DNA from 2 places in the Noviherbaspirillum album genome. Region 2 is predicted to be linked to the other one. Evidence: predicted binding sites of a transcription regulator. Region 2 holds the regulator's gene; the other holds the start of a gene.
The links. Region 2 encodes LexA, which represses DNA repair genes until DNA is damaged. Its sites were predicted from a motif close to ACTGTATNNNNATACAGT; they were not measured.
Positions count from the first base shown of each region.

Region 1: the regulator LexA is predicted to act here: its motif matches at 5,136-5,153, upstream of RY831_RS23015 (VRR-NUC domain-containing protein).

Region 1 covers NZ_JAWIIV010000025.1:4,988-12,448, reverse strand. Annotated here, with positions in the region: gene RY831_RS23045 (LysR family transcriptional regulator) at 1-226, opposite strand, end outside; gene RY831_RS23040 (tautomerase family protein) at 373-801, shown strand; gene RY831_RS23035 (hypothetical protein) at 837-998, shown strand; gene clpP (ATP-dependent Clp endopeptidase proteolytic subunit ClpP) at 1,054-1,674, opposite strand; gene RY831_RS23025 (sigma-70 family RNA polymerase sigma factor) at 1,902-2,747, shown strand; gene RY831_RS23020 (NAD(+) synthase) at 2,749-4,809, opposite strand; gene RY831_RS23015 (VRR-NUC domain-containing protein) at 5,274-6,920, shown strand; gene RY831_RS23010 (helicase C-terminal domain-containing protein) at 6,944-7,461, shown strand, end outside.
Region 2 covers NZ_JAWIIV010000029.1:58,085-65,545, forward strand. Annotated here, with positions in the region: gene mutS (DNA mismatch repair protein MutS) at 1-645, opposite strand, end outside; gene RY831_RS24915 (DEAD/DEAH box helicase) at 807-2,216, opposite strand; gene RY831_RS24920 (inositol monophosphatase family protein) at 2,396-3,190, opposite strand; gene RY831_RS24925 (RNA methyltransferase) at 3,311-4,069, shown strand; gene lexA (transcriptional repressor LexA) at 4,126-4,788, opposite strand; gene rpsF (30S ribosomal protein S6) at 5,045-5,413, shown strand; gene priB (primosomal replication protein N) at 5,432-5,734, shown strand; gene rpsR (30S ribosomal protein S18) at 5,755-6,039, shown strand; gene rplI (50S ribosomal protein L9) at 6,066-6,521, shown strand; gene RY831_RS24955 (replicative DNA helicase) at 6,900-7,461, shown strand, end outside.

The DNA of each region.
Region 1 (7,461 bases), on a different contig from region 2:
TGCGTTTCGCATAGTCGTACAGGGTCTTGCCCGCCGCCGTCAGCGCCAGCGAACGGCCCTGCTTTTCGAAGATGGCGATATTCAGCTGCTCTTCCAGTTTTTTCATCTGCAGGCTGACCGCCGACTGCGACCTGCCGACCTTCTCTGCCGCGCGGGCAAAGCTGCCGACATCGATGCCGGCAGCAAAGGTTTTCAACACATCGAGTTCAAGCAAGGGCTGGCTCATATATGAGTTTCGCAAAAGTGATTTAACAGTTATTTCAATTTTACAAATGTATTCTAGCTCTTTATATTCTGGGTGTCGACACGCAATCCATGCCACCGCAGCGCTGCCTCACTGTCATCTGTCCTCATCATTAAAGGAGAACCACCATGCCTCTCGTCCGTATTTCTCTTGCCCAGGGCAAGTCCGCCGTCGTAAAACAGCACATTTCCGATGCCGTTCATCAGGCGCTGGTAAAGACCTTCAACGTCCCTGCCGATGACCGCTTCCAGGTCATCAGCGAACACCCTGCCGGCGACTTCATCTGCGCACCGGAATATCTCGGCATCCGCCATACCGGCGACGCGGTATTCATCCAGATCGTCTGCAACGAAGGCCGCAGCCTCGAGATGAAACAGGCGCTCTACCGGCATATCGCGGATGGCATCGCGGAGCGTGCGGGCATTTCACGCGCCGACGTCATCATCAATCTGCTGGAAACGAAAAAGGAAAATTGGTCGTTCGGCAACGGTATTGCCCAGTATGCATTGCCGGGCGCGACGGTACCGGGCCAGACTCCTGCGCCCGTGCCGCAGTAGCTGGACTCCCTTAACTCCCAACCATGGAGAACATCATGAATACGACCATATGCGACATCGACTTTCACGACGAAGCGCCAGCTTCGTTAACCCTGCATGAAAAGCTTTCCGTGGCAGCCGCCATCGTGGTGTCACTCGCCTTTTCCGGCGGGCTGGCATGGCTTTCCGTGCAGGCGTTATCGCAGCTGCAGCCATGACGGGCTTGGGAAGCCATTGATGACTTCCCAAGCCATCGCCATCATTCCAACTGGTTCATTCCCCCGGGCGCGTATGCAGTACGCGGTCGATCAGGCCAAACTGCATCGCCTCGTCGGCGGACATGAAATTGTCGCGATCCGAGGCAAGCCTGATGCTTTCCATCGATTGCCCGCTGCGCTCGGCCAGCATGCCGTTGAGGCGCTCGCGCAGATAGAGCACTTCCCTGGCCTGGATCTCGATATCAGATGCGGTGCCTTGCGAGCCGCCGGATGGCTGGTGGATCATGATCCTGGAATTCGGCAGGGAAAAGCGCTTCCCTTTCGCCCCGGCGGCCAGCAGATGCGCGCCCATGCTTGCGGCGAAACCGGTGCACAGCGTTGAGACATCCGGCTTGATGAACTGCATGGTGTCGTCGATCGCAAGGCCGGCATACACGGAGCCACCCGGAGAATTGATGTATAGCGAGATCTCCTTCTCCGGGTTTTCCGATTCGAGAAACAATAGCTGGGCAATGACGATATTGGCGGTCTGCTCGGTCACCGGACCGACGAGAAAAATGATGCGCTCCTTCAACAGGCGGGAGTAGATGTCGAATGCGCGCTCGCCCCTGCCTGTGGTCTCGATGACGGTCGGGATCAGGCCGATCGATTGCCGGGGAAATGGAATGTCATGCATGTGAGGCTCCTTGGTCAGCTTGGAAAATGAATCCGGTCTTTCATCTGGCATGACGCCGGAACGCCCGCACGCATGACAAATTTATTTTTCACAACGGATGTCACATTTCCGGGCGCCTGCGCGTCATCTCCACATGGACGCGCGGCTTGCTGATTTTCCACGGAATGGAGAATCTGCAATAAGCTGGTTCTTGCGCCAATACTTTCCACGCATTCCCGGAGCAAACAATGATGGATAAGCCATTTGAAACCGATGAGCGGAAGCTGCAAGTCTTCCTGGCATTTCGCCAGCGCCTGCTCGGACATGCCGGCCGCATTCTCCGGGACCGGGCGGAAGCCGAGGATGTGGTGCAGGAAGCCTTCATCCGCTGGCGGGAACAGCATGCGGCCGATCTGCGCACGCCCGAAGCATGGCTGACCACCGTGACTACCCGCATTGCGATAGACCGCATGAGAAAAAACGAACGCCAAGGAATCTCGCCGCCCGCTGTGATTAATTCCGATGGCCGCGCTGGTATCGCTGGTCCCGCCTGGGCGGGCGATGGCAAGGCGGAGAGGGAAAGCGATCCGGCCTTGACAACCGAACTGGCGGACGGCTTCCGGCTATTGTTTAGCCTGCTGACGGAAGATGAAAGAAAGGTGCTGGCGCTGCGGGAGGGTTTCGAATTCGACTTCGAGGAAATCGCCGCGCTGACCGGCAAGAGCGTGCAGAACTGCCGCCAGATCGCGAGCCGGGCGAAGCAGCGCCTCGGCCGGCACGCGGGCCGGGACCACCTGCTGGCGGCCGACGGCCGGGAGCTCGCAAGACGATGCGTCGATGCATTCCGCGCCGGCGACAGTCATGCCCTTATGCGTCTCCTGAGCCTGCAGCCCGCCGAATCCTTGCCGCCGATGAAGCGGGGCATCGAAATGCACAGCGCGCACGCGCAGACATCGGCTTCCGCAACCGTATGCCGCCTTCTGCAACAGATGCTTGCGCAAGCGGCCTGCAGGATCTGGCTAGGGCTGGCTGTCGTGGACGAACCGCGCTCCGAACATGAAGCGGAGGCGGTGACAATTGCGATTGCGGCTTGATTTATCCGGCCGCCCGATCCGGAATCCTCTTCAGATCCTCCATCCACACGGTCGCTTCCGAATCGCTGGGCGCGCGCCAGTCGCCGCGCGGCGACAATGAACCTCCGGAACCGACTTTCGGCCCGTTCGGCATGCAGGTGCGCTTGAACTGGCTCAGCTTGAAGAAGCGGTACAGGAAGATGCCGAGATTGTGCTTGATGGCGGCAAGGTCGTATTCGTTGCGCGCCACATGCGGTCCTTCGGGCCAGTTTCCGGCGTTCCTGTCGCTCCAGGCGGCCAGCGACAGGAACGCCACCTTCGAAGGCGAGAAGCCGAAGCGCAGCGTGTAATACAGGTTGAAATCCTGCAGCTCGTAAGGCCCGATCACGCTCTCGGTCTTTTGCTCCGGGCGATTTTTCGACTTGCCGGGCACTAGTTCCGGGCTAATCTCGGTATCGAGCACATGGTGGAGGACGTCGCTGCCGGTTTCACCGATCTGTCCGGTTTCGGCCACCCAGCGCACGAGATGAGAAATCAGGGTTTTCGGCACGCTGGCATTGACGTTGTAATGCGACATCTGGTCGCCCACGCCGTAGGTGCACCAGCCCAGCGCGAGTTCGCTCAGGTCGCCGGTGCCGATCACGATGCCGCCGTGGAAATTGGCGATGCGGAACAGGTGGCTGGTTCGTTCGCCGGCCTGCACGTTTTCGAAAGTCACGTCGTAGTCTTCCTGGCCTTCCGCATACGGATGCCCAATATCCTTGAGCATTTGCAGGCAGCTGGGGCGGATGTCGACTTCACTTGCCGAACAGCCGACGACTTCCATCAGCTCGCGCGCCTGCTTCAGCGTACGGTCGCTAGTGGCAAAGCCCGGCATGGTGATGCCGAGGATATTGGTGCGCGGCAAGCCCAGCCGGTCCATCGCCTTTGCGCAGACCAGTAGCGCATGCGTCGAGTCGAGCCCTCCCGATACGCCGATCACCACCTTCTTGATGCCTGAGGCGGACAGCCGCTGCACCAGCGCCTGCACCTGGATGTTGTAGACCTCGGCGCAGCGCTCGTCGCGCCGCTTCTGGTCGGAGGGCACGTAAGGGAAACGTTCGACAGCGCGTTCGAGCGGCAGTATGCGATCGAACGGCAGATCGACCGAGTAGGAAACCGTTTCGAACCGGTTGACCTCGTCCCGGTGGCGACGCACCGAGTCGCCGAAAGTGGTGGCGCGCATCCGTTCGCGCGACAGGCGCTCCAGGTCGACGTCGGCATAGATCAGGTGCGAATCGTCGGAAAAGCGCTCGGACTCCGCCAGCAGCGAACCGTTTTCGTAAATCAGCGCCTGCCCGTCCCAAGCCAGATCGGTCGACGACTCGCCCTTGCCCGCCGACGTGTACAGGTAGGCGGACAGGCAGCGCGCCGACTGCTGTGCAACCAGTTGATGGCGATAGCCGGACTTGCCCACGACTATATTGGAAGCGGACAGGTTGACCAGCACCGTGGCGCCGGCCAGCGTGGCGAAAGACGACGGCGGAATCGGCACCCATAGGTCTTCGCAGATTTCGACATGAAAGCGCAGCAGTGGAAGATTGTCGGCGGCAAACAATGTGGTCGGACTGAACGGCACGTCCTGCCCCAGCAGCACGATGCGCTCCGAGGTCGCCGAGTCGGCTGCATTGAACTGCCGGGCCTCATAGAATTCCCCGTAGTTGGGCAGATAGCTTTTCGGCACCACCCCGAGGATGCGGCCATTGGCAACCACCACTGCGCAATTGAACAGCAGATGATCCACCCGAAGCGGCATGCCGACCACCATCGCCAGCGGCAGCTTCCGGGATTCGTCGACGATGGACGCCAGCGCGGTCTTGCAAGCCTCAAGCAGCGCGGACTGGTGAAACAGGTCATCGCAGGTATAGGCGGACAGGCCAAGTTCGGGAAACACGACCAGCGCCGCGCCCGCCTCGGCGGCCTTGCGTGCGAGTTCGAGCGTGCGCTCGGCGTTGTAGGCGGGATCGGCGACCTTGCAGACGGGGATGCCGACCGCGACACGGGCAAAGCCGTGAGAATAGAGATTGAGGAAGCGGTTGCTCATCTTGTTTTTCGGATCGAAGTGACCAACGGATTATTAAAAAGAACCATGACAAAACTTTTGCCCGATGCGCGCTATCGGCGATCGATGCCGGTAACGGATAGCGGCCCGCCCGAAACTTGATGACTCTTGCTTGTCTGGCATGTAGAGGCAGGGGCAAGTTCAGCCTTCAAGGCGGCGATTGCAACTTTCACTACTTTAACATTGAGGAATGAGGCAGGCTGAGACGCGGGACGAATCGAAGTCGGCACCAGACGCCGGGGGCAATCTGTTTGCATGGAGCTTGCCTTTCTTGTATTGCGGATGCGTCTGCACCCTCGCATAATTGCTATGTATATGCATACAGTGAAATCTCACTCGGACGCTGTCCTCGGCAACCAATCGATCTTCTTCTGGAGAACGATGCCGAAACATGACATGCGTATTCCAGGGAATGCATTGGCCGATGCCGCATGGGCAGTTTCAGGATGAACAGGACTCTCGACAACCCGCTGTACTATCTCGACAACTTCCACCGCGTCGTGGAATGGATCGACCGCCAGTACTGCGCGCTGATGAATGCCGGAGAGCGAGCTTTCATCCAAGCCTTTCAAGGCTTGCCGCAGGCTTCGCAGGCTCTGCTGGTGCGGATGATCATGCGCAAGGGAGATCTTTTCCGCCTGTCAAAACTGCACTATGACGAAATAGGCTGCATTCGAACCGCTGCCGCCCCCTTGCTCGAACAGGGCTGGGTGCAAGGCGATCCGCCTTTGTCGATCGATGTGGTGTTCGCAGTGCTGACCAAACCTGAGCTCGCATGCGTGTTCAAGGACATCAAGGCCAATGCGCGCAAGGCCGAGCAGCTGGAATTGCTGCGCGAGAAGCATGCCGATGAAAAGCCGCTCGGCGAGTGGTGTAGAGCGCTTGACGAGCGTGTGTACCGCTTGCTGATCGGAGACATGTGCGACAGGTTTCGCCTGATGTTCTTCGGCAACCTCAGGCAAGACTGGACCGAGTTCGTGCTCGCCGATCTCGGCATCTTCAGGTACGAACAGGTGCCGCTGTCGTCGGCGTCGATGGCCTTTCGCGCGCGCGACGATATCGATCATTACCTCCATCTGCACAGCTGCCGGCAGCGTTTTCACGACGGAGAACCGCTCGCCGACATTCTGCAGGCAGTGCCGGCGCAGCCATTCGAGAATGCTTGGCTGGAAGGACGCCGGGCAAAACTGCTGTATCGGATCGCGCAGCAATGCGAGAAGAGCGGCATGCTGGCAGAGGCACTGGAAATTTATATTCGCTGCAGCTATGGCGGCGCCCGAATCCGCGCGATCCGGGTCATGGAACGCCTGGAGCAATTCGACGGCGCGCACGCGTTGGCGCTTGAAGCCGCGGAACATCCGGAAGACGATGCGGAACATCAGCAGCTGCTGCGCATACTTCCGCGGCTGCGGCGCAAGCTCGGGCTCACCGCAAAAACCGCTCGTGCGAAAGCCAGCCCTGTCGACAGCATAGCCCTGGTTCTTCCGCAGCCGGAACTGGATATCCATGTCGAACACGTGGTGCGAACCCATCTGAGTTCCGAGGCGGCACCCGCCTACTATGTCGAGAATACGCTGATCAATTCGCTGTTCGGTCTTCTATGCTGGCAAGCGATCTTCCATCCCGTGCCCGGAGCCTTCTTTCATCCATTTCACAGCGGCCCGGCCGACCTGACGGCGCCGGACTTCCATCGCCGCCGCGAAGACCAGTTCGAGCAATGCCTGGCCCAGCTGGACAGCGGCGCATACCGGCAGACCATCCTCGCCAACCTGGAAGCCAAGGCCTATATCCAGTCGCCGTTCGTCGCCTGGGGCGCCATCACGCCGGCACTGGTGGAGCAGGCGCTCGACTGCATTCCGCCCGCACATCTGAAGAAGTGGTTCCGGCGCATCCTCGCCGACGTCCGTTCCAACCGCAACGGTTTTCCCGACCTGATCCAGTTCTGGCCTCAGGACAAGCGCTATCGCATGATCGAAGTGAAAGGTCCGGGCGACCGGCTGCAGGACAACCAGGTGCGGTGGCTTGAGTTTTGCGCCCAGCATGACATGCCGGTCACGGTCTGTTATGTGCGATGGCAGGAGGCAAGCTGTTGAAGTACGCCGTGGCGGTGCGCGCCATGACCGAGTTCACCGCCAAGCGCGGCGACCTCGACCTGCGCTTCACGCCCGCGCCGACCGCACAGGAAGGCATCGCTGGACATGCGGTGGTGGCGGGCCGAAGGCCGGCCGGCTACGAATGCGAAATCACGCTCAGCGGCGAGTACAAGCACCTCCTGGTGCGAGGACGCGCCGACGGCTACGACCCGGCCCACAACCGATTGGAAGAGGTCAAGACGCACCGAGGCGATCTCGATCGCTTGCCGGCCAATCATCGCGCGCTGCACTGGGCGCAGCTGAAGATTTATGGCTGGCTGCTATGCCAGGCACGCAGCCTGCAGGAAGTGGAGCTGGCGCTCGTGTACTTCGATATCGGCAGCCAGAAGGAAACCATGCTCGCCGAGCGGCACACGGAGGCGGACCTGCGCCGTTTCTTCGAACAGCAGTGCGAATGCTTCCTGGAATGGGCACAACGGGAACTGGAACATCGGTCGCAGCGGGACGCGGCCCTGACCGGCCTGGCATTTCCGCATTCCAG
Region 2 (7,461 bases):
GCCGGATTGGAGATGCATCAGTTCCGCCTGGTCGGCGAGCAGGATCTCGGCGGGGGCGATGCGTTCCAGCTCCTGCTTGAGCCTTGTTTCGAATGCCCGGCTGTCGCCGGCGAATTCCATCAGCTTCAACGCGCCGCTGGCCATTGAAAGCCATGCCAGGCCGACGGTGACGGTCTTGCGCTGGCTTTGCGTGAACACTGCCAGCAGTGGCCGCTCGGATTTCTCCGGCAGCAGGTCGGAGTCGGTTAGGGTGCCTGGCGTGATGACGCGCACGACTTTGCGCTCCACAGGCCCCTTGCTGGTCGCAGGATCGCCGATCTGTTCGCAGATCGCGACCGACTCGCCGAGCTTGATCAGCTTGGCCAGATACTGGTCCACTGAATGAAAGGGCACTCCCGCCATCTTGATCGGATTGCCGTTGGATGATCCGCGCTGGGTGAGCGTGATGCCCAGCATGCGCGCGGATCGTTCCGCATCGTCGAAGAACAGCTCGTAGAAATCGCCCATGCGGTAGAACACCAGGGTGTTCGGATAATCCGCCTTGATGCGCAGATACTGCTGCATCATGGGGGTATGTTTCTCCAGCATGTCATCGATACGGGCGGGTGATCCGGTATCTGCGGCGGAAGCAGAAACAAAAGCCATTCCAGTCTTTCTTTTCAGGCAAACAATAATCTGCCATTTTAATGCCGGGAGCGGCCCTGAATCAAAGAAGCATTCAAGGGGAATGCTTTTGCGAGGGACATGACTGCATGGGCGATGGCCGAGCCCCGCTCCGCTATTCCGGATGCCGGGCCCGATTCATCTTAGCGGCCACGGCCGCCAGTGCGCTGCGGCGCAGGGGTTTTGGCCGCCGGCGCTTTTCCGGCGGGCCGTCTCGCTGATGAAGGCGCAGCCAGCAACGCCCCGGTTTTTGGCGGATTCTTGTGGGGCGGCTTCGAGGCTGCGGGTTGCGGCGCAGCGTGCTGACGCTCCTGCTTGCCTGCCGGATTGCCCTGGCGCCTGCCGCCATTGCCGTTGCCGCCACGTGCTGGCGGAGTATTGCTGCGCAACTGAATCGGCTGCGGGCGGGCATTGGGATCGGGCTCGAACCCGGGGATGACCTCCTGCGGCAGCGAACGCTTGATCAGCTTTTCAATGCCCTTGAGCATGTCGTGCTCATCGACGCAGACCAGGGATACCGCCTCGCCTGTTGCGCCGGCACGGCCGGTACGACCGATCCGGTGCACATAGTCTTCCGGCACGTTGGGCAGGTCATAATTGACCACGTGCGGCAACTGGTCGATGTCAATGCCGCGCGCCGCGATATCGGTCGCAACCAGCACCTGCAGGCTGCCGTCCTTGAATTCGCTCAGGGCACGCGTACGGGCCGCCTGGCTCTTGTTGCCGTGGATGGCCATGCCGGTGATGCCATCCTTGCCGAGCTGTTCGACGAGCTTGTTCGCGCCATGCTTGGTGCGGGTGAAGACCAGGACCTGCGTCCAGTCGTTCGACTTGATCAGGTGCGCCAGCAGCGGATGCTTGCGGTTGCGGTCCACCGGGTGGATTTTCTGGCTGATGACTTCGACGGTGGAGTTGCGCCGCGCCACTTCGATCATTGCCGGCGAATTCAGCAGGCTGTCGGCCAATGCCTTGATCTCGTCCGAGAAAGTGGCCGAGAACAGCAGGTTCTGGCGCTGCTTCGGCAAGATCGCCAGGATGCGGCGGATGTCGCGGATGAAACCCATGTCCAGCATCCGGTCCGCTTCATCGAGAACCAGAATCTCAACGTGCGAGAGATTGACGGTGCCTTGCTGCAGATGGTCGAGCAGGCGCCCCGGCGTCGCCACCAGGATGTCGACGCCGTTGGCCAGCGTCTTGATCTGCGGATTGACATTGACGCCGCCGAAGATGACCGCGGACTTCAGCTTGAGGTACTTGCCGTAGGTGCGCACGCTGTCCTCGACCTGCGCGGCAAGCTCCCGCGTCGGTGTAAGAACGAGGGCGCGGACCGGCCTGGTGCCGGGGGTCTTCGGGAGGGTGGAGGACAGGCGTTGCAGCAGGGGCAGCGTGAAGCCGGCGGTCTTGCCGGTGCCGGTCTGGGCTCCGGCCAGCAGGTCGCCGCCGCACAATACTGCAGGGATGGCCTGGGCCTGAATCGGTGTCGGGGCGCTGTAGCCTTGTTCGGTAACGGCGCGGACGATTTCACTGGCTAGGCCAAGTTCGGAAAAAGACATTGAAACTCACAAGAAGGTGCCTGTTCGGGTATCACGCCCGAAGACAGGCTATCGGTGGAAATGTGTCGAGGCTGTATCAGCGGCGCGGCAGGGGGTAAGGCCTGCGGAATACTGCGCACCCGACTCGGGCAGGTGTCATGTGAAGACACGCCCGACCCGTCCACATTGAAGAGAAAAACTTATTTGGCGAATGGCGACAGCAGGTTGACCATCTGCGCAAACACCTTGGGGCTGCCGGCGATGACATTGCCCTTGTAAAGGTAATCGGAATCGCCGGAAAAATTGCCGACGATGCCGCCGGCTTCGGTGACCAGCAGCGAGCCGGCCGCCATGTCCCAGGTCTGCAGTCCTTTCTCGAAGAAGCCGTCAAGCCGTCCGGCGGCGACATAGGCCAGGTCGAGTGCGGCCGCGCCCGGGCGGCGAAGCCCTGCGCATTTTTCGGTCATGACCTTGAACATCTTCAGGTATTCGTCCAGGCCCGCCATGTCGCGGAACGGGAAGCCAGTACCGATCAGGGCATCGGCCATCTTGTCGCGACGTGCAACACGGATGCGCTTTTCATTCAGATAGGCCCCGGCGCCCTTGGTGGCCGTAAAGAGATCGTTGCGAGTCGGATCGAAGATGACCGCCTGGGTAATCTGGCCGCGCTGCTGCAAGGCGATCGAAACGCAGTATTGCGGAAAGCCGTGGATGAAATTGGTGGTGCCGTCGAGGGGATCGATGATCCAGACATTTTCATTCTCGTCATGGAGATTGCTCGATGCGCCGGACTCTTCGGCAAGGATTGCGTGGTCGGGATATGCTGTTTTCAGAACGTCGATGATCGCCTGCTCGGCGGCCTGGTCCACTTCGGTCACAAAGTCGTTGTGCCTTTTCTCTGTAACCTGGATACGATCGAGATCGAAAGTTGCGCGATTGATAATCGAGGCGGCGCGACGGGCGGCCTTGACCGCCGTATTCAGCATGGGATGCATAGAGGTTCCGTTAAAATTGCGGCTCCCACGCCAACCGCGTTCGGAACCGCATCAAATAATATTAATGAGCAATGCGGCATCGGAGACCTGATTTCGTGCCGCGCAATCCCGCTATTCTAAATGAACCAGCCACAAACCAATACTTCTGTTTTTCCCCGGCTACGCTTCGTGCTTGTCGAAACAAGTCATCCCGGCAATATCGGCGCGGTCGCGCGTGCAATGAAAACAATGGGATTTTCGGAGCTGGTTCTGGTGAACCCGCGGTTCACCGACGCGACCACACAGGAAGAAGCGCTCGCATTCGCCAGTGGAGCACAGGATGTGCTGGAAAAGGCGCGCGTGGTCGGTTCATTCGAGGAAGCCATCGATGGCTGCAACTTCGCGGCTGCATTGACCGCTCGCCTGCGGGAGTTTTCTCCGCCGGTGGCAACGCCAAGGTCGCTTGCCGCGACCCTGGCTGGCGATCCTTTGCTGAATGCTGCACTGGTGTTCGGAAGCGAGCGCTACGGCTTGCCAAACGAGATCATCGAGCGCTGCAACGCATTGATCAATATTCCGGCCAACCCGGCATATTCCTCATTGAACCTTGCGCAAGCCGTACAGATTCTCGCCTATGAGGCGAGGGTTGCTGAAACCGGCAATGAAATTGGTGCCTCGCCCATCGGATTTCAAGGGGAGGCGGCCGGCGTGACGCAGATAGATGGCATGTATGACCATCTAGAAAAAGCCTTGGTCGCCATAGAATTCCTGGATCCGGAGAATCCTAAGAAGCTGATGCCCAGGCTGCGTCGCTTATTTTCGCGGACGCAACTGGAAACGGAAGAGGTCAATATCCTCAGAGGCATTGCTCGCCAGATTCTTGCGAAAACGAAGCATTGAACAGTCTTTGCATATTCAATACTTCGCGCCGATTCAGCGTGGCCTGATGCGGTAAATCAGTGCCAGGAGCGCAGCAAGCCGACCGCCAGGCCTTCAAGGGCAAAGCTTTCATCACCGGAATCAACCCGTATCGGTTCGAAATCGGGATTTTCGGGTAACAGTTCGATCAGCGAACCTGTTTTTTTGTAACGCTTGACAGTCACTTCATCGCCGAGGCGGGCGACGACGATCTGGCCGTTCTTCGCTGTGTCGGATTTCTTGACTGCAAGCAGGTCGCCGTCAAGAATGCCTATGTCCCGCATCGACAAGCCCCTGACCTTGAGGAGATAGTCGGGCTTCGCGGAGAACAATGAAGGGTCGACGCGATAATTGGCTTCGACATGTTCGTTCGCAAGAATCGGCGAACCGGCCGCGACGCGTCCGATCAGCGGCAAGTTCAACTGCATCAGCGATGGATGCGGCAAGGACAGCTGGTGGCCGCCGAAGCGGACGGTGCCGTTGCCGTTCATGTCGAGCAGCCGGATGCCGCGGGAGGTGCCTGGCGAAATTTCAATCGCGCCTTTGCGAGCGAGTGCCTGCAAATGTTCTTCCGCGGCATTGGCCGACTTGAAGCCGAGTTCGCTTGCGATTTCAGCGCGGGTGGGAGGGAAGCCGGTATTGTCGATGGCTTCGCGGATGAGGTTCAGGATTTGCTCCTGGCGTGCAGTGAGTTTGAGCATGGTTCCGGCCCAGGAAATGAACGCGTCTCGCGAGAGAAGAGCCCTGTTGATATAGACAGCCTGTATTTTTATACAGCTTTTGTCCAATTGCAAGCGGCTTTTGACCGTAGCACGGGATAAGGCAAACCGGGCGGAATAAGTCCCTGAAAGTATTGAGCTTTTATTGAGGGCGGGTTATCATAGCGGGCTTTCCTCTTCCCACACCCGTCTTGACGCCGGGGTGGGCGATTGTTTAATCCGTCCATAAGGAGATTACATGCGTCATTATGAAATCGTTTTTATCGTCCATCCGGATCAGAGCGAGCAAGTGCCTGCGATGATCGAGCGCTACAAAGGTATCGTGAGCGCCCGCAACGGCAAGGTGCATCGCGTTGAGGACTGGGGCCGCCGTCAAATGGCTTACATGATCGAGAAACTGGCCAAGGCGCATTACGTCTGCATGAATATCGAGTGCGACGGCGAGACGCTGGCTGAAATTGAAACCAGCTTCAAGTTCAATGATGCCGTCCTGCGTCACCTGACCGTCAAGATGAAGAAGGCCGAGACTTCCCCGTCCCCGATGATGAAGGCTGTGCAGAAGGAAGATGCTGCCAAGAGCCAGCGTTCCGAGGCAACTGCGGCGTAATTGCGTCAGCAGGGGAGTGTGAACCAGTTTCGTCTGATTGCCTCGATTGCCGAACGCGAAGTAATGCGTTACACCCCGGCAGGCATACCGATCGTTTCAGCCAAGCTGATGCATGTGTCGGAGCAGATTGAGGCAGGTATCCCTCGCCAGATTGAATTCGAGATGATCGCCGTCGCGGCCGGAGAAATTTCCGGCCGGTTCAATCAGGCTGAATTGGGCGTCATGTACACGTTCACCGGATTCCTCGCGCGCAAGAACCGCAACAGCAAAAGTCTCGTCTTCCATGTGACGGAATTCGAGACTTATTCACCAGATCACTAGATACAGTACAGGAGCCAACCATGGCATTCGGTAAAAAATTCGACAAGAGCAAACTCAAGCAAAAGCGCCAACAGCAGAACCCGCTGTTCAAGCGCAAGAAATTCTGCCGCTTCACCGCCGCCGGCGTTGAACAGGTAGATTACAAGGACGTCGACACCCTGAAGGACTTCGTCCAGGAAAACGGCAAGATCATGCCGGCACGTCTGACCGGCACCAAGGCGCACTATCAGCGTCAGGTCGACACCGCAATCAAGCGCGCACGTTATCTGGCACTGCTGCCGTACACCGACCTGCACAACGCTTAATTGACGACTGAGAATAGGAGAAAGAAATGCAAGTTATTCTGTTGGAAAAAGTCGTTAATCTCGGCGACCTCGGTGAAGTAGTGAAGGTCAAGGATGGTTATGCACGTAACTTCCTGATCCCCCAGCGCAAGGCCCGTCGCGCCACATCGACAGCAGTTGCCGAATTCGAAGCCAAGCGTGCTGACCTCGAGAAGGCTGCGGCTGAAAAGCTGGCAGCTGCGCAGGCACAGGGCGAGAAGCTCAATGGCTCCACTGTTCAGATCTCCCAGAAAGCCGGCGTTGACGGCCGCCTGTTCGGTTCGGTGACTAACGCCGATATCGCAGCCGCGGTAACCAAGCAGGGCTTCCCGGTCGAGAAGGCTCAGATCCGCATGCCGCAAGGTCCGCTGAAGGTCGTTGGCGAGCATCCGATTTCGGTTGCACTGCACACCGATGTCGTTGCCGAGATCACTGTTTCTATCGTGGGCGAGCAGCAAGTCTGAGTTCAGTAGTACCAGTGCAAAAAGCCAGCGCAAGCTGGCTTTTTTTATTGTGCTTGAAAAACGTGCCCTATCGGGCGGAGCCGTTAGCAATTGGCACTACCACGCTTGACGCGTCGATGCCGCCTGCTGACGGCGCCTGAAAGAGGGTATAACGGTATATGGAACCGGATGTCGTCCACGCCGCCGATACCGTTATTGCCCTTGCCGAAAGATTTTGAATTAAACGAACATAATATTTCCGGGGCTCGTCCCAGGCTTCTTGTCGTGCGGCTTTCATTCGGTTAGCCAATTCACCACATGCAACAAATTTGTGTCACGGAACTGAAATTCCGGTGCCACGCGTATTTCCGTATTGGACGAGAAGGTATAATGCGCGCCATGAATACCCGCACTGATCCCCAGCTGGATGCGCTTCGCATCCCCCCTCATTCCATCGAAGCAGAACAGTCCGTGCTCGGCGGCCTCCTGCTCGACAATGCTGCCTGGGACCGTATTGCGGACTTCGTCAGTGAAGACGATTTCTATCGCTACGACCACCGCGTCATCTTTCAGCACATCGTCAAGCTGATCAATGCAACCCGTCCGGCGGATGTGATCACCGTCTATGAGGCGCTGACCAACAGCGGCAAGGCCGAAGAGGTCGGTGGTCTTACCTACCTGAACGCATTGGCGCAGAACACGCCTTCGGCGGCAAACATCCGCCGCTATGCGGAAATCGTTCGCGATCGCGGCGTGCTGCGCAAACTGATCACGGTATCGGATGAAATATCCGGCCAGGCCTTTAATCCGCAGGGCAAGGAAGTCAAGCAGCTGCTCGACGAAGCCGAATCGAAAATCTTCGCCATCGCGGAGGAGGGCGCGCGCGGAGCCCAGGGCTTTCTTGAAATCCAGCCGCTGCTTACCCAGGTCGTCGAGCGCATCGACGAGCTGTACAACCGCG